DNA from 4 places in the Comamonas sp. CAH-2 genome. Region 2 is predicted to be linked to each of the others. Evidence: predicted binding sites of a transcription regulator. Region 2 holds the regulator's gene; each other region holds the start of a gene.
The links. The regulator FNR, encoded in region 2, switches genes on or off when oxygen is low (the NO sensors DNR and NnrR bind a similar motif). The targets are predictions, from matches to a motif close to TTGATNNNNATCAA.
Positions count from the first base shown of each region.

Region 1 (4,161 bases), on a different contig from region 2:
ACGCCGTGCTGGCCCGCCAGGTGCCCGTGTTTGCCCCCGTGGCCAAGCACCAGGCGGTGGAGCGCGACATTGCCGTGGTAGTCAAGGAGGCCGTGACCCATGCCCAGGTGATGCAGGCGATTGCCGCGGGCGTGCCCGGCGGTATGCTGCGCCATGCCGTGCTGTTCGACGTGTTCCGTCCCAAGAAGCTCAAGGCCGGTGAGGAAGCGGCACCCGGCAGCCTGGCGCAGGACGAGAAGAGTCTGGCCGTGCGCCTGACCCTGGGTCGCGATGATGCATCGCTGACCGACGTGGACATCGACACCGCCATGCAGGCGGCGATTGCCGCCTTGCAAACCCAAGTGCAGGCCCGCCTGCGCGGATGAGGCAGACCATGGAAGCAAGCAAAGTGCTGATGGACAGCGACGTGGACACAGCGGGCGCCTTGACCAAGGCCCAGTTGGCCGATCTGCTGTTTGACCAACTGGGCGTGAGCAAGCGCGAGGCCAAGGACATGGTGGATGCCTACTTTGACCTGATCGCGCAAAGCCTGGTGCAGGGCGAGGAGGTCAAGCTCTCGGGCTTCGGCAACTTCCAGATCCGCACCAAGGCGCCGCGCCCCGGACGCAACCCGCGCACCGGCGAGCTGATCCCCATCGATGCACGCCGTGTGGTGACCTTCCACGCCAGCACCAAGCTCAAGGAGCAGATCCAGGGCTGAGTGGAGGGCTAGGTCCTTGATTTCAAAGGATCTGGTTGAAATCTGTGGTTTGCGGCGTCTGATTTGCCTCAGATGCTACAAAAACTGGATTACAATCATGGCTTCGGCGTGTAGCGCAGCCTGGTAGCGCACTTGCATGGGGTGCAAGGGGTCGCGAGTTCGAATCCCGCCACGCCGACCAATTTATCGAAAATGTGCCAGATACCCATCTGGCACATTTCACTTCCCAAGCATCCTCAGTGTTTGGAAAAGTGGGTGTCAAAACCGCGGTATAATCTGAGGCTTCGGCGTGTAGCGCAGCCTGGTAGCGCACTTGCATGGGGTGCAAGGGGTCGCGAGTTCGAATCCCGCCACGCCGACCAGTTTGAAAAGGCCTTGATCTTCAGATCAAGGCCTTTTTCATTGGTGCATATAAATCACCAAGCATAGCGGCTAGCGCAGGCCTGGCCGGCTTTTGCAAGATCTTTGGTACAGAACACCAGAAGCAGCGTGCGCAAGTAGATATGTTTTTGGTAGCGGGTCAAGCCCTTTCTGCGCTTTGTTTCACGCAGGACAAGGCTTGGATGCCGCCGCGTTAATTAACGTCAAACTGTCATCGTGGGGCCGTGGCAGGCACTTAGGATCGCGCCTTTGTCTGGCGCCAGCCATGCCTTGCACCAATTTTGTGCGTGTGCGGGGTCTCTGAGAACGACGTGTATGCGCGAAAACCTTTCCGTGATGGACCAAGAATTTGATTACCCGGCGGACGAGCTGTTGATGTCCACCACCGACAGCCAGGGGCGCATCACCCACTGCAATGCCGCTTTCGAGCGCGTCAGCGGCTACACCATGCAGGAATTGATGGGGCAGCCGCACAACCTGGTGCGTCACCCGGACATGCCGCCGGAGGCCTTCAAGGACATGTGGTCCACGATTGGCCATGGTCGCAGCTGGAAGGGGCTGGTCAAGAACCGGCGCAAGGACGGCAGCTTCTACTGGGTGGCAGCCCATGTCACGCCCATCGTGCACCAGGGCAGGCCCGTGGGCTATATGTCGGTGCGGGCCAAGCCCACGCGGGCGCAGGTGCAGTCGGCCGAGGCCCTGTATGCGCAGTTGCATGCCCAGCGGGGGCAACCGCAGCCTTCGGTGGCGCTGCACGCCGGTCATGTGCGCCGCCAGGGCTGGCGCAACCACCTGGGCAAGCTGCAGCGCCTGTCCTTCACGCAGCGCATGGCCTGGATGCTGGCACCGGTGCTGGCGCTGGCCCTGATTTTCCCCTGGATGGGCTGGATCCAGCCGTGGCAGCTGGCCGTGCAGGCGTTGGCGTTGTTGGCGTGGATGGGATTGGCGCTGTGGCGCTTGCATGCACGTGTCAGCCAGCCGTTTGCGCAGGTGCAGGCGCTGGCCACGGATCTGGCCGGCTGCCAGCTGAACAAACCCTTGCCGCCCTTGTTGCCGGGGCGCCATCCCATGGCCTTGCTGATGGAGCGCTTGCAGCAGATTCACATCAACCTGCGCGCGGTGGTGGGCGATGCGCGGCATGAGATTGGCAGCTTCACCGATCTGTCGCACGGGATTGCGGCGGGCGCCACCCACCTGGCGCAGCGCACCGATGTGCAGGCCGGCAAGCTGCAGGAAACGGCCAGCACCATGCAGGTGTTGGCCCAGGCGCTGGGGCAGTCGCAGCAGACCACGCTGGAGGTGATGGCGGAAAGCCAGAAGAGTGCGCAGCTGGCGTCCGAGGGTGGCAAGGCCATGGAGCACGTGGAAAGCCTGGTGGAGAGCATCCGCCGTTCGTCGCAGCAGATGGGCAGCATCATCGCCACCATCGAGACGATCGCGTTCCAGACCAACATCTTGGCGCTGAATGCCGCGGTGGAGGCCGCGCGCGCCGGCGAGCAAGGGCGTGGTTTCGCGGTCGTGGCCGGAGAAGTGCGGGCCCTGGCGCAAAGCAGTGCCCAGGCGGCGGGGGAAATCCGGCGGCTGATCTCGGACTCGCACACGCAGATGGGGCAGGGGGTGGAGAAGATGCAGGATGCCGGGCGTACCATCGCCGAGGTGGTGCAGGCTGTGGCCCATGTGAGTGATCTGATGGGGGCGATTGGCGATGCCTCGCGCGACCAGGCCAGCGGCATCGGTCAGGTGGATGCCGCCTTGCGCGATCTGGACACGGTGACCCAGGGCAATGCCCGCCAGGCCGAAGAATCGGCGCAGTCCGCCCTGGGCATGAGCAGCAATGCCGCCATCTTGGGCCGCACCTTGGAGGTCTTCAGGCTGTAGCGGAGTGCGGTCCCCATCGGTGGATGGGGGTTGGCAATCAAAAAAGCCCCGGAGCACTTGGCTGTCGGGGCTTTTTTGATGGGGTGTGCGCGGTTCAGGCGGCTTGTTGGTCCTGGATCAGGAAGTTCAGGCGGTCCTGGCCGGCGATCCACAGTGGGGGCTTGCCGCGGCCGGTCCAGGTGGCGCCCGTGGCGGGGTCGCGGTACTTGGGGGCCACGGTCTTGGCACCGGTGCTGGCGGCCACGCGGGTGGTTTTCTTGGAGAAGACGTCTTCTTCGGTCAATTCGTACTCGGCCACGATGGCGCGCACCTGGGCGATGGCAGAAGCCAGGGCTTCTTTGCGTGCCGCTTCAATTTGCTTTTCCAGTTCTGCGCGCTGGGCCAGTAGCTCTTTATAAGTAGTCATCAAGTTCAGAGGTATCGGTGAAAAGGGGAGTTACGCCGAAACGCAATCTCAATTGGTTTTCCATTTTATCTGAGTTTGCAGGAAACAAAAATTAATACGGACAGGGAGTGCAGCTTTCTTGCGGAAATCGTGGGTCGCTGAAGAAAAGGTGCTGCGCTCTACGTAATTCCACGAATGAAAATTGCATTCCAGGGGCGTCAGCTTGTCGAAAGAGCGCCGTGAATAATGGCCGGCAGATAAAAAGTCAAGGAGACGAAACCATGGTGTCATTTGCTGAATTCCATCAGCGCTCGATTGATCCCGCCACCCGCGACGCATTTTGGGCCGAGCAGGCGCGTTGGGTGGATTGGGCGCAAGCGCCGCAGCAAATCTGCGATTACAGCAACCCGCCATTCGTGCGCTGGTTTGCCGATGGCCGATTGAATCTGTGCCACAACGCCGTGGACCGGCATTTGGCCGATCGTGCGGAGCAGGCCGCCTTGATCGCGGTATCGACCGAAACCGAAACGGAAAAGACCTACAGCTACCGCGAACTGCATGCCGAAGTGCAACGCATGGCCGCGGTGCTGCAATCGTTTGGGGTGGAAAAGGGCGACCGGGTGCAAATCTATATGCCCATGATTGCCGAGGCCGTCTTTGCCATGCTGGCCTGCGCCCGTTTGGGGGCCATTCACAGCGTGGTATTTGGCGGTTTTGCGGCGGTGTCGCTGGCATCGCGCATCGACGATGCCCAGCCCAAGGTGATTGTCAGTGCCGATGCCGGCTCGCGTGGCGGGCGCGTGGTGCCCTACAAGCC
Region 1 covers NZ_VSWF01000012.1:10,576-14,736, forward strand. Annotated here, with positions in the region: gene pheT (phenylalanine--tRNA ligase subunit beta) at 1-365, shown strand, start outside; gene FYM52_RS09110 (integration host factor subunit alpha) at 374-700, shown strand; tRNA gene FYM52_RS09115 (tRNA-Pro) at 805-881, shown strand; tRNA gene FYM52_RS09120 (tRNA-Pro) at 986-1,062, shown strand; gene FYM52_RS09125 (PAS domain-containing methyl-accepting chemotaxis protein) at 1,418-2,959, shown strand; gene FYM52_RS09130 (H-NS histone family protein) at 3,054-3,365, opposite strand; gene FYM52_RS09135 (propionate--CoA ligase) at 3,602-4,161, shown strand, end outside.
Region 1: a site for FNR is predicted at 1,275-1,288, ahead of FYM52_RS09125 (PAS domain-containing methyl-accepting chemotaxis protein). Genes of this name have one in related genera too.

Region 2 (4,161 bases):
GTGGCGATGGTGGTGAGCATGGCGCTGCGCGAGCCGTTGAAGGTGGACGTGATCCGTGACCGAGCCTCGCTGGCCCGGATCGTGGCCGGTGGCAAGCTCGAGAATGTCTATCGGCTGCAGGTCATGAACGCCACCGAGGCCACCCAGACCTACCATGTGCAGGTGCATGGGCTCAACGGGATCGAACTGGTCGAGGGGGGCGAGGTTGAAGTGCTGCCCGCCCAGACGCGCGGCGTGGCCGTGCGGGTGCAGATCCCCTACGGGGTGGCGGAGCCCGGTTCGCACCACATCGTGTTCGATATCGATGCGCGCAGCGGCGAGGGTCGTGTGTCCGAAAAATCGGTGTTCGTGGTGCCGCGTTGATGGTGATTGCTGGTCTGGCGCACGCTGCCGTTGGGCATTGTGCGCAATGTGTGTTTATCTCTCAGAAAGTCTAGGATGTCTCAAGCTGAAATGAAGCCCGAAGTCTCGACCGCTCCCTGGTGGAAATTCGGCCATGTGTGGCTGGTGCTGGCAGGTCCTGCCATTGTGGTGGTGGCGGGCATTGTCACCTTGGTCATTGCCACGCGTGGCGCGGACCCGGTTGTGGACCCCGACTATTACCAGAAGGGCGTGAACATCAACGAGCAATTGCGCAACCCGGACAAAAGCCATGCGCCTGCGCACGCGGTGCGCAACCATGCCGCCACCCCTGCGGACGATTTGCCCAACCTGGCACCCAAGTGATGCGGCGTGCTGACAGGCCGTTTGTGCTGTTCTCGGCAGCACGGGGGGCATGACCGCGCAGAGGGGATTGGCTTAAAACATAGCTGCTGGCGCATGTAATCAGTAGGTTTCAAATAGAAAATTATTTGAAATTCAATGGAATCAAGCGCTGGCAGCTATGTTTTTTTATTCAGTGTTTGTCCCACAACCAGGGTGCAGTGCCTGTGGACACAATTTATGCACAACCCCTTGCGAAGGAGTGCTTTTATGTGGACACGACGCTGGATGTGGATTGGCTGGCCGGCCTTTGTGGCGGCCGGCGTGATGGAGATGCTGGTTTTCGCGGCGTTTGACCCGCACGACATGCTGTGGATGGGGCAGGCGGTGGAGTTGTCGCGCACGGCCATCTACACCCTGGCATTCTTTGCGTTCTGGGCGGTCTTCGCCGTGGCCGGCTGGATGACCATGGTGCTGGCCCTGCCCAGCGCCGCGGTCAATGCCCAAGCCCAGGCGCCGTCGGCCGGGCTTGGTGATCCCGAGCGGCTGCAAGCCTGCTATCCCAACAACGCGTGAAGTAAAAAGGCCTCCCTGCAAATCCAGAGAGGCCTTTTTTCGTGTACCTGCGCTGAGGCAGCGGCAGGTGGTTACTTGTTGCAGTCCTGGTGGCTGTTGACCAAGCGTTGCAGCGCGGCAGTATCCAGAATGCGCACGTGGCGCTGTTTGACTTCCACCATGCCTTCTTCGACGAACTTCGAGAAAGTGCGGCTGACCGTCTCCAGCTTCAGGCCCAGGTAGCTGCCGATCTCTTCGCGCGTCATGCGCAGCACCAGTTCCGACGACGAGAAGCCGCGTGCGTGCAGGCGCTGCACCAGATTTAGGATGAAGGCCGCCAGGCGTTCTTCGGCGCGCATGCTGCCCAGCAGCAGCATCACACCGTGCTCGCGCACGATTTCGCGGCTCATGACCTTGTGCACGTGGGTCTGCAGGGCCGTCACTTCGCGCGACACCTCCTCCAGCCCGTCAAACGGCATCACGCACACTTCGGCATCTTCCAGGGCCACCGCATCGCAGGTGTGGTGGTCATGCACGATGCCATCCAGGCCAATGATCTCGCCGGCCATCTGGAAGCCTGTCACCTGGTCGCGACCATCTTCGGTAGCCACGCAGGTCTTGAAAAAGCCTGTGCGGATGGCATACAGCGATGTGAAGGGCTCCCCGTTGCGGAACAGGGTGCCGCCGCGCTTGACCTTGCGGCGGGTGGCCACAATTTCGTCGATGCGCTGCAACTGCTGCTCACTCAGCCCCACAGGCATGCACAGCTCGCGCAGGTTGCAGTTGGAACAGGTGACTTTGATGGTTGGAGGGGTCATGTACTCGGACGCGGCGTGGTGCAGGCATTCTTGCGGGTCACGCGGTGCGTTAAAGGTCGGTAAAAAAGAAGCTGTTACAACTGGGATTGCGGTGAATGATGCTTGTCAAAATTGTGGCATTGCTTGATCGCAGACCTCTTGATTCACGTCAAGGATGGTTGCGGGCCATTGGTGCACAGTCTAACAATCAAGGAAAAAAGATTCATGACTGTCGTCACACCCGAACTCCTGCGTCGTTACGACGTACCTGGTCCACGCTATACCTCTTACCCCACAGCAGACAGGTTTGTGGAAGCGTTTGGTGATAGCGACTATATCTTGGCTCTGAAGCAACGCAAAGTCGCTGCGGCTGCCAAGCAGCCGATGTCGCTGTATGTGCACATCCCGTTTTGCGAATCGCTGTGCTATTACTGCGCGTGCAACAAGATCGTGACCAAGCACCATGAGCGTGCTGCCACGTACATGCGCTATCTGGAGCGCGAGGTCGATCTGCACCTGCAGCACTGCGGGCGGGGGCAGGTGGTCAGCCAGTTCCATGTCGGCGGAGGAACGCCCACGTTCCTGTCCGATGACGAGCTGCGTGAGCTGTGGCAGATGCTGCGCGAGCGTTTCGCCTTTGATCCTGCTGGCGAGTATTCCATCGAGGTGGACCCGCGCACGGTGACGCGCGAGCGCCTGGCTGTGCTCAAGGAAGTTGGCTTCAACCGCCTGAGTTTCGGCGTGCAGGACTTCGATCCCGATGTGCAAAAGGCCGTGCACCGCGAGCAGCCCGCCGAGCAGGTGTTCGATCTGGTGGCCGCTGCGCGCGAATTGGGATTCCAGTCCATCAATGTGGACCTGATTTATGGCCTGCCCAAGCAGAACGCGCAATCGTTTGCGCGCACGCTGCAACAGGTGGCACAGCTGCGCCCGGATCGCATTGCCTTGTATGCGTACGCCCACTTGCCCGAGCGTTTCAAGGCCCAGCGCCGCATCCTGCAGCAGGACTTGCCACCTGCGCCAGACAAGGTGAACATGCTCTCGGCGGCCATCGCCAGTTTCATTGATGCGGGCTACGTGTATGTGGGCATGGACCACTTTGCCTTGCCTGAGGATGCGCTGGCAGTGGCCAAGCGCCAGGGGCGACTGCATCGCAACTTCCAGGGCTACAGCACCCAGCCGGATTGCGATCTGATTGCGCTGGGGGTTTCGGCGATCGGCCGCGTAGGCGCCACCTACAGCCAGAACGCCAAGACGCTGGAAGAGTATTACGACCTGCTGGACCAGGGACGCCTGCCCGTGGTGCGCGGTCTGGCGCTGACGCGCGATGACTTGATCCGCCGCGCCGTGATCATGACCATCATGTGCCAGGGCGAGGTGCTGTTCGAGTCGATCAACAACGCATGGCTGATCGACTTCCCGCAGTATTTCGCGGCGGAAATCGCTGCACTCGAAAGCCAGCAAGAAGAAGGCCTGGTGGAAATCCAGGACGACTGCATCAAGGTGACCGAGAAGGGGTGGTTCTTCGTGCGCGGCGTCGCCCTGGTGTTTGACCGTTATTTGCAGGCAGACCGCAACCGGGCCAGGTTTTCGCGGATCATCTGATCCTTATGGCGCTTTCTCTGCTTTGGACGGCATTTTTCATGGGGCTCGTGGGTGGGCCCCATTGTCTTGCCATGTGTGCCGCACCCTGCCATGCCGTCATCCAGGGGCAGGCCCATGCCGTGCGCCTGCATGCCGGCGCCGCTGTGGCGTCGTCCCGCGGCGTGCCTGGCTGGGCGGCCCTGCAATTCCACACCGGGCGTTTGCTGGGTTACGGCATGCTGGGGGCGGTGGCCGCCCTGGCGATGGAGCAGGTGGCTTGGTTCTCTGACCGTACCTCCTTGCTGCACCCGGTGTGGGTGCTGATGCATCTGCTGATTCTGGCCTGGGGTTTGCTCATGGTGTTTCAGGGACAGCAGCCGGCATGGCTGGAGCGCGCTGGCCGTGCGGCCTGGGCCAAGGTCCAACCCGTGCTGGCGTTGCCCGGCGGGGGGCTGCTGGCGGGTATTGCGTGGGCGCTGATGCCATGCGGCCTGCTTTATTCCGCCGTGCTGGTGGCCGCCCT
Region 2 covers NZ_VSWF01000042.1:4,899-9,059, reverse strand. Annotated here, with positions in the region: gene ccoG (cytochrome c oxidase accessory protein CcoG) at 1-363, shown strand, start outside; gene FYM52_RS16495 (FixH family protein) at 439-726, shown strand; gene FYM52_RS16490 (hypothetical protein) at 973-1,278, shown strand; gene fnr (fumarate/nitrate reduction transcriptional regulator Fnr) at 1,350-2,075, opposite strand; gene hemN (oxygen-independent coproporphyrinogen III oxidase) at 2,280-3,659, shown strand; gene FYM52_RS16475 (sulfite exporter TauE/SafE family protein) at 3,665-4,161, shown strand, end outside.

Region 3 (4,161 bases), on a different contig from region 2:
GAATGGCTGGCCACCAGCGACAAACCCAACAGCCGCTACAGCGGTGACCGCGATCTGGAGAACCCGCTGGCTGCGGTGCAGATGGGCCTGATCTACGTCAACCCCGAAGGCCCGGACGGCAATGGCGACCCACTGTCGGCCGCCCGCGACATCCGCGAGACCTTTGCCCGCATGGCCATGGACGATGAAGAGACCGTCGCCCTGATCGCCGGTGGTCACACCTTCGGCAAGACCCACGGCGCAGGGCCAGCCAGCCACGTCGGCACCGACCCCGAGGCTTCCGGCCTGGAAGCCCAGGGCCTGGGTTGGGCCAGCAGCTTTGGCAGCGGCCACGGTGGCGACACCATCACCTCCGGCCTGGAAGTGACCTGGACGCAAACCCCCGCACAGTGGAGCAACTACTTCTTCGAGAACCTGTTCAAGTACGAGTGGGTCAAGACCCACAGCCCCGCCGGCGCCATCCAGTGGGTGGCCAAGGATGCCGGTGACGTCATCCCCGACGCCCATGGTGGACCCAACAAGAAGCCCACCATGCTGACCACCGACCTGTCGCTGCGCATGGACCCGGCCTACGAAAAGATTTCGCGCCGCTTCCTGGAAAATCCCCAGGCTTTTGCCGAAGCCTTTGCCCGCGCCTGGTTCAAGCTGACCCACCGCGACATGGGCCCGCGTGCACGCTACCTGGGCCCCGAAGTGCCCAAGGAAGAGCTGGTCTGGCAGGACCCTGTGCCCGCCGTCAACCACCCGCTGGTGAATGCCGCCGACGTGGCCGCACTGAAGGCCAAGCTGCTGGCCTCCGGCCTGAGCGTGCAGGAACTGGTGGGCACGGCCTGGGCCGCGGCTTCGACCTTCCGGGGTTCGGACATGCGCGGCGGCGCCAACGGGGCCCGCATCCGCCTGGCCCCGCAAAGGGACTGGGCCGTCAACCACCCTGTGCAGCTGGCCAAGGTCCTGGCCGTGCTGGAAGGCATCCAGCGCGAGTTCAACAAAGCTGCCGAGGGCGACAAGCGCATCTCCTTGGCCGACCTGATCGTGCTGGGTGGCTGCGCCGGTGTGGAACAGGCCGCCGCCGATGCCGGCACGCAGATCTCGGTACCGTTCACCCCCGGTCGCACCGACGCCAGTGCCGAGCAAACCGATGCCGCATCGTTCGATGTGCTGGAGCCTGTGGCCGATGGCTTCCGCAACTTCCAGAAGCAGGCGTTCGCAGCGCCTGCCGAGGCCTTGCTGATCGACAAGGCACAACTGCTGACGCTGACCGCCCCCGAAATGACGGTGCTGCTCGGCGGCCTGCGTGCCATCAACATCAACACCGATGGCAGTGAGCACGGTGTGCTGACCGCGACACCCGGCAAGCTGACGAACGATTTCTTCGTCAACCTGCTGGACATGGGCACCCAGTGGAAGGCGCTGGACGATGGCACCTACGAAGGCGTGTGCCGCAAGACCGGCGCCAAGAAGTGGACCGGTACCCGTGTGGACCTGGTGTTTGGCTCCAACGCCATCCTGCGCGCACTGGCCGAGGTGTATGCCGAAGCAGGTTCCAGCAGCAAGTTCATCCACGACTTCGTGGCCGCCTGGACCAAGGTCATGGAACTGGACCGCTTTGACCTGAAGAAGTGAGACACCACACTGGGGCACCGGCCCCAGCGCTGCCCCGCTCCTGCCGCGCCCTTCGGGGCGCTTTTTCTTGGCAGCGTACACCTACGGTGCCAGGCAGCGCGCGGTTTGCCCTGTATCAAGCCAGGCTGCCACAGCGGGCCACGCACCGCGCCTGGCTTGAACTGCCCTCCGTTTCTGGCGTATGGTGGACCTGTGCACCACCGCTGCACAGGCCTGTCCGAGGGTGGTGTGCTCTCCTGTAACACAGGGACAGGCCCGGATCCTCATTCATGCAGATCACTTTTCATGGTGCCGCCCAGCAAGTCACGGGATCGTGTTTTCTGGTGGAGGCGGCGGACTGCCGTTTCCTGATTGATTGCGGCATGGTTCAGGGCAATCGCGAAGCCCGGGAACGCAATTACGAACCCTTTGCCTTCGACCCGCGACGCATCGATTTTGTGCTGCTGACCCATGCGCACATCGACCACAGCGGCATGCTGCCGCGGCTGGCCATGCAGGGCTTCAACGGGCCAATCTTCACCACGCCGGCCACCCTGGACCTGGTCGACGTCCTGCTCAAGGACAGCGCCCACATCCAGGAAACGGATTTTGAACGCAGCACCCAGCGGGCCAGCAAGCCCAACGGGCGGCACCGCCACCACAAGATAATGCCACCGCTGTACACGCTGCGCGATGTGAACCACTGCCTGCGGCTGTTCCACACCGTGGACTACGACACCGAGTTCTCACCGCATGCCTCGGCCAAGGTGCGCTTTCGTGACGCGGGGCACATCCTGGGCTCGGCCATCCTGGAAGTCTGGCTCACCGACGAGCAGGGGCGCACCCGCAAGCTGGTGGCCAGCGGCGACCTGGGGCAGCCGGGGCGGCCCATCCTGCGCGACCCCACGCCGATTGACAGTGCCGATGTGCTGCTGATCGAGTCCACCTATGGCGACCGCCTGCACAAGGACATGCCGTCCACGCTCGACGAGCTGGTCGAGGTGGTCCAGCGCACGGTCGCCAAGGGCAATGTGGTGATTCCCGCCTTCGCCGTCGGCCGCACCCAGGAGCTGATCTATGAATTCCTGAAGCTGTCCTCGCAGGGGCGGCTGGGGCCGCTGGACATCTTCATCGACTCGCCGATGGCGATTGCCGCCACGGAAGTCACCCGCAAGCATTTCACCCTGTTTGACGACGAAGCCCGCGAGCTGTTTGCGCAGGCCAAGCAGCTGACCCAGCAGCTGCGCATCCATTTCGTGAGCGATGTCCAGGACTCGATCAAGCTGACGCGCGTGCGGTCCGGGGCCGTCATCATCTCGGCCAGCGGCATGTGCGATGCCGGGCGGGTGATCCACCACCTGCACCAGAACCTGGGACGCCGCGAATGCGCCGTGGTGATTGCCGGCTTCCAGGCCCAGGGCACACTGGGGCGGCGGCTGGTCGATGGCGAACGCCATGTGCGCCTGCTGGGCGACGACATCGAGGTCCAGGCCACGGTCCACACCCTGGGCGGCTTCTCGGCCCACGCCGACCAACGGGCGCTGCTGGACTGGGCACGGGCTTTTGAACGGCCACCGGCCAAGGCCTATGTCATCCATGGCGAGGCCCAGGCCTCGCAGGCACTGGCCTCGGCACTGCGCCAGCAACAGGGCTGGGGCACCAGCGAGGTGGTCGTGCCCAGCCACGGTAGCGCGTACGCCCTGTGAGCGCCATGCCAGTGGCCTGGCGCTGAGGGCAAGCCGCCTGGGCCCGGACGGTACGCTCCACGGTGGCAGGCACGGTATCAGCGCCGGGACTCGGCCGTGCCCTCAGTTCAGCGCCAGATCGTCGTCCACAGCCACCTGCAGGTGCAGGATGGTGAAGTACAGGGCCACATCGCCCTGCTGGTCGATGAACGTGCCCACCGCTCGCTGCAGGCGACCGGCAATGCACAGGCATTCGGTCGCCTCCGGGCGGCCGCCCTGGATGCGCGGGGTCGTCAACAGTGCCAGATGGTGGTCACGCCCGAATTCATGCACCACCTCCAGCGCCTGGCCGTGCACAGGGGGAATGGCCTCGTTGGCCCAGCTCCAGACAAAGCTGCCTTCGCGCTCGCTGGTCGTGCCCACCAGGCAGACGGTGGCCACCACTTCGTGCAATGGCCCTTCAAACACCAGCAGCGCACGCTCCAGATCCCAGCGGTAGGCCGGGTGGCCCTGCAGGCCAAACTGACGTGGCCATTCCGCGTTGCGGGCCACCATGGTCTCGACCGCCTCGCGGCTCCAGGCCGCCCAATCGGTCGCTTCGTGTGCGTCACTCATTCCAGATTCCATCTTTTTGCAATAGGCATGATTGTCAGGCAGGCGGGGCGCCCTTCTCGTTATGCTGGGCTTGGGCGTGCCACCGCCGCCGCAGGGTGGCGGTGCGCAGCCCCACCCTCTTCCCAGAACCACGGAGACCTTGACCATGCCAGCGGTACGCTACCCTTTCCCGGACCTGAACAGCCTGCCCGCGGACATCCGCGAGCGCATTCTGCAGGTGCAGGACAAAGCCGGCTTCATTCCGAATGTCTTCCTGGCC
Region 3 covers NZ_VSWF01000001.1:215,413-219,573, reverse strand. Annotated here, with positions in the region: gene katG (catalase/peroxidase HPI) at 1-1,623, shown strand, start outside; gene FYM52_RS00970 (MBL fold metallo-hydrolase RNA specificity domain-containing protein) at 1,893-3,308, shown strand; gene FYM52_RS00965 (DUF6882 domain-containing protein) at 3,411-3,902, opposite strand; gene FYM52_RS00960 (peroxidase-related enzyme) at 4,048-4,161, shown strand, end outside.
Region 3: a site for FNR is predicted at 1,729-1,742, ahead of FYM52_RS00970 (MBL fold metallo-hydrolase RNA specificity domain-containing protein). Genes of this name have one in related genera too.

Region 4 (4,161 bases), on a different contig from region 2:
GCGCGGGCTACAACCCGAACGCTGCCGTCAGCCTGTGGGAAAAAATGGGCAATGCCACGGGCAGCAACGCCAATGGCCTGGCCTTTCTGTCCACCCACCCCAGCGGCCCCGAGCGCATCCGCGAGCTGCAGCGCAACGTGCCGCGGGTCACCGGCCTGTACGAGGCCGCCCGCCGCCGCTGAGCGCGACGCCCCCATCCAGAACAAAAAGGCCCGCATCTGCGGGCCTTTTCGTGGGGGGTGTCTGCGGGCGCGGCCGCAGGGGCTGCGCTCAGCGCTGCAGGGACTGCAGCCCGTCGGCAATCGTGCCGGCCAGCAGCGCCGCGCTAGCGCGCAGGGCCTCGGTCTCCTGGGCATTCAAACCGGGCAGGAACGGGGTCGAGGCCCCGCGCGCGCCGATCAGGTGGGGCAGGGACACGCAGGTGTCGCGCACGCCCAGCAACTCGGGCATGCAGGTGGACACGGCGAACACCGACTGTTCGTCGGCGACGATGGCCTTCACCAGCCGCGCAATGCAGCCACCGATGCCGAAGTTGGACACGCCCTTGCCGGCCTTGATGCGGTAGGCCGAGGTGCGCACGTCCTCGGCAATCCGCGCCTGCATGGCGGCGTCGATGGGCCGGCCCAGCTGGGCGGCAAACTCCGTCACCGGCATGCCCGCGATCTGGGCGCTGCTCCAGTGCGGCACGGACGAATCCCCGTGCTCGCCCAGCACATAGGCGTGGACGGACTGCGAGGCCACGCCCAGGTAGTCGGCCAGCCGGTCGCGGAAGCGGATGGAGTCCAGCGAGCAACCGGTGCCAATCGCGCGGCCCGGCGGCAGGCCGTAGCGGTGCACGGCGATGGCGGGCATCACGTCCACCGGGTTGGTGGCGAACAGCAGCACGGCGTCGGGCGCCACCTTCAGGACCTGGTCGATGATGGTGTCCGTCATCTTCAGGTTCTGCTGCAGCAGCTCCAGCCGCGTCTGGCCGGGCTTGAGGCTGGCGCCGGCGGTGATGACCACCACCGAGGCCCCGGCCAGGTCGGCGTAGTCGCCTTCGCTGACGCGGGCGGCCGTGCCAAAGGCGGCGGCATGGCCGATGTCGGCCGCCTCACCGGCGGCGCGGGCCTCGTTCTGGTCGACCAGCACGATCTGGCTGATGCCCGGCGTGGCCGACAGCAGGTAGCCGGCGGCCGCACCGACCTGGCCGGCGCCGATGATGCCAATGCGTGCCCCCATTTACAGCACCCCCATGGCGGGCCACAGGGTGGCGGACAGCAGCAGGATCAGGCCCAGGCCGGCCAGCGTGACCACGATGCCGACCTTGGCGAACTGCGCGGTGTTGAAGGCATTGGTGCCGTAGCACAGCATGTTCTGCGGCGCGTTGGTGGGCAGGATGAAGCCGAAGGAGACCACGAAGCTCTGGATCATGACGATGCCAAACGCGGTTTCGGGGCTCACGGGCAGGGTCTGCGTGAAGGCGATCATGATGGGGATCAGCGTGCTGGCCAGGCCGGTGGCCGAGGCAAAGCCCAGGTGCAGCACGATGCTGAACACCGACAGCGCGGCAATCACGCCCACCACGGGCAGGGCCGACAGGCCCATCTGGCCCAGCGTCTGCTGCGCCAGCCAGCCGGCGGCGCCGGTCTTGGACAGCAGGTTGCCCAGCGAGATGGAGGCGGCGAACAGCACGATCGTGCCCCAGGGCACCAGCTTTTCGGCCTGCGACCAGTGCATCACCCCGATCTTGGGCATCAGCAGCAGGGCAATGCCGATCTGGGTGGTGGTGGTGGTGTCAAACGGGTGCAGCATGCCCTCGGTGGACCACATCACCAGCAACAGTGCCGCCACGGCCATCAGGCGCTTTTCGGAACCGCTGACCGGGCCCAGCTCGGCCAGTTGCTGGCGCAGCTTGGCGGTCATGTCCTCGCCGGCGGGCACCTGGGGACGCAGGATCCACATCGCGGCAAAGAACAGCACCACGCACATGCCGATGGTGAACGGCAGGGCCGTGATGAACCACTGGCCCCAGGTGATGTTGTGGCCAAAGGCCTGCTGCATGAAGTTCAGGCTGATGATGTTCTGCGCCGCGCCGGTCTTGATCGCCATGTTGAAGATGGAGCAGGCACTGGCGGTGACGATCATCAGGGTGGCACCCAGCGAGCTGTTCACGGCCAGACCCAGGGCGGCGGTGATGCCGATCATGATCGGAATCACGGCGCCCACGCGGGCCGTGGCCGAGGGGATGAACAGGGCCAGCACGAAGCCGACGATCATCGCGCCCAGCACCAGGCGGGCTGGCGAGACGCCGATCTTGCTCATGACGATCAGCGCAATCCGCTTGTCCAGGCCGGTGTGCTTGAGCGCCACGGCCAGGAACAGCGCGGCCGCCACCAGCAGCACGGCGGTCGACGAGAAGCCGCTGAGCATGGTGGTCAGCGCGGCCGAGGAATTCATCACCTTGCCACCTTCGGTCAGCGAGGTGCCCATCAGCCCCAGCACGGCGGCGCCGGTCAGGATCACCGCGCTGTTGGCGGGCGAGACGCATTCGCTGATCCACAGCACCACGACCAGCACCAGCAGGCCCAGGGCCACCTGGCCCGAGGCGCTGAGGCCGGCCGGCTGCGGCAGGGCCAGCACGATGCCGTACAGCACCAGGGCCAGCAGCAGGAAGGCGAGTTTTTTATTGGAATCGGGTTCCGGTCTGGAGGTGATGGGACCGGTTTCGGGTGCGGGCGTAGACGCCATAGGAACTCCTCGCAAGCAATGCATCGTTACGTGATGCAACCATGCTAGTTCTTGCAGGGAGACTTAGGTATTAACCCGTATGCGTTCTGCGCGAGATTTGATCCGCGTCAAGAATTTCACGGGCCCGCACCTGCTCGCGGACGCCCGCGCACCGCCGACCGGCACGGGCCCTGCCGCACTGGCGAGCGCGAGAAAACATCAGAAAAGTGAGCTTTCTGCGCAAACAGGATGAGCGCCAGCGCTGGTTTTCATTCCAACTTCGGTACACCTTAGTAGCTGCGCAGCACGGCGCGCAGCAGCCACCCGGCCCCCGCCAGCAGCAGGCGCAACCCGCAGAACACGGCGCCCAGCACCGCCGCGTGGCGCAGGGACTGCGGCCAGTCCATGACCCACGGCTGCCCCTGCCACGCGGCCCAGCCGGCCGCCAGGGCGGGCACGACCAGCAGACCGATCACCGCGGCCACAACCAGCAACCGCAAGCAATGGCGCGCCGTGGCGCCCATCAGGTGTTGCCGACGTAGGGGTTGGTCTGGCGTTCACGCCCGAAGCTGCTTTCCGGGCCGTGGCCGGGGATGAACACGGTCTGATCGCCCATGGGCCACAGACGCTGGACGATGGAGTCGATCAGCTGCTGGTGGTTGCCCTGGGGAAAGTCGGTGCGACCGATGCTGCCGGCAAACAGCACGTCGCCGACGAAGCAGCGCTCGGCCTGCGGGGCGTGGAAGACCACGTGGCCCGGCGTGTGGCCCGGGCAGTGGCGCACCTGCAGCACCTCCTGGCCGATGGCCACGGTGTCGCCGTCGTGCAGCCAGCGCGTGGGCTCGAACGGTTCGGCCGGGGGAAAGCCGAACATGGCGCCCTGCTGGGGCAGGCCGGCGATCCAGAAGCGGTCGCCCTCGTGCGGGCCGATGATGTCCAGCTGGCGCTTGCGCGCCAGTTCGGCCACGGCGCCGGCATGGTCGATGTGGGCGTGCGTCAGCCAGATGGCCTTGAGCTGCAGGCCCAGGCGCTCCAGCTCCCACTCGATGACGTCGATGTCGCCACCGGGGTCGATCACCGCCGCCTCCAGCGTCTGGTCGCACCAGACCAGGGAGCAGTTTTGCTGGAAGGCGGTGACAGGAATCGTGTGGTACTGGAACATGGCGGTCTGTGCAAAGTGGCTGCTGCGATTGTGCCCAAGCCCGGGCCGGAAAAAAGCCGGGCGCCGGGCTGCAGGCCCACCTTCTGTGAGGTGCGCCGCTCAGCTGCCCAGCTTGAGCACGCCGCGCATGATGAAGGAGTGGCCCGGGAAGGAGCAGAAGTAGGTGTACTCGGTGCCGGCCTTGAGCTTGGCGACGTCCAGGTTCACCGAGGTGGTCTCGCCGCCGCCGATCATCTTGGTGAACGCCAGCACGCGCGCATCGCCGGGCTTGACGTACTCGTTGGCCGCGC
Region 4 covers NZ_VSWF01000017.1:31,259-35,419, forward strand. Annotated here, with positions in the region: gene FYM52_RS10995 (M48 family metallopeptidase) at 1-182, shown strand, start outside; gene FYM52_RS11000 (lactate dehydrogenase) at 271-1,221, opposite strand; gene FYM52_RS11005 (DASS family sodium-coupled anion symporter) at 1,222-2,730, opposite strand; gene FYM52_RS11010 (hypothetical protein) at 3,000-3,209, opposite strand; gene FYM52_RS11015 (MBL fold metallo-hydrolase) at 3,233-3,871, opposite strand; gene azu (azurin) at 3,971-4,161, opposite strand, start outside.
Region 4: a site for FNR is predicted at 2,828-2,841, ahead of FYM52_RS11005 (DASS family sodium-coupled anion symporter). Genes of this name have one in related genera too.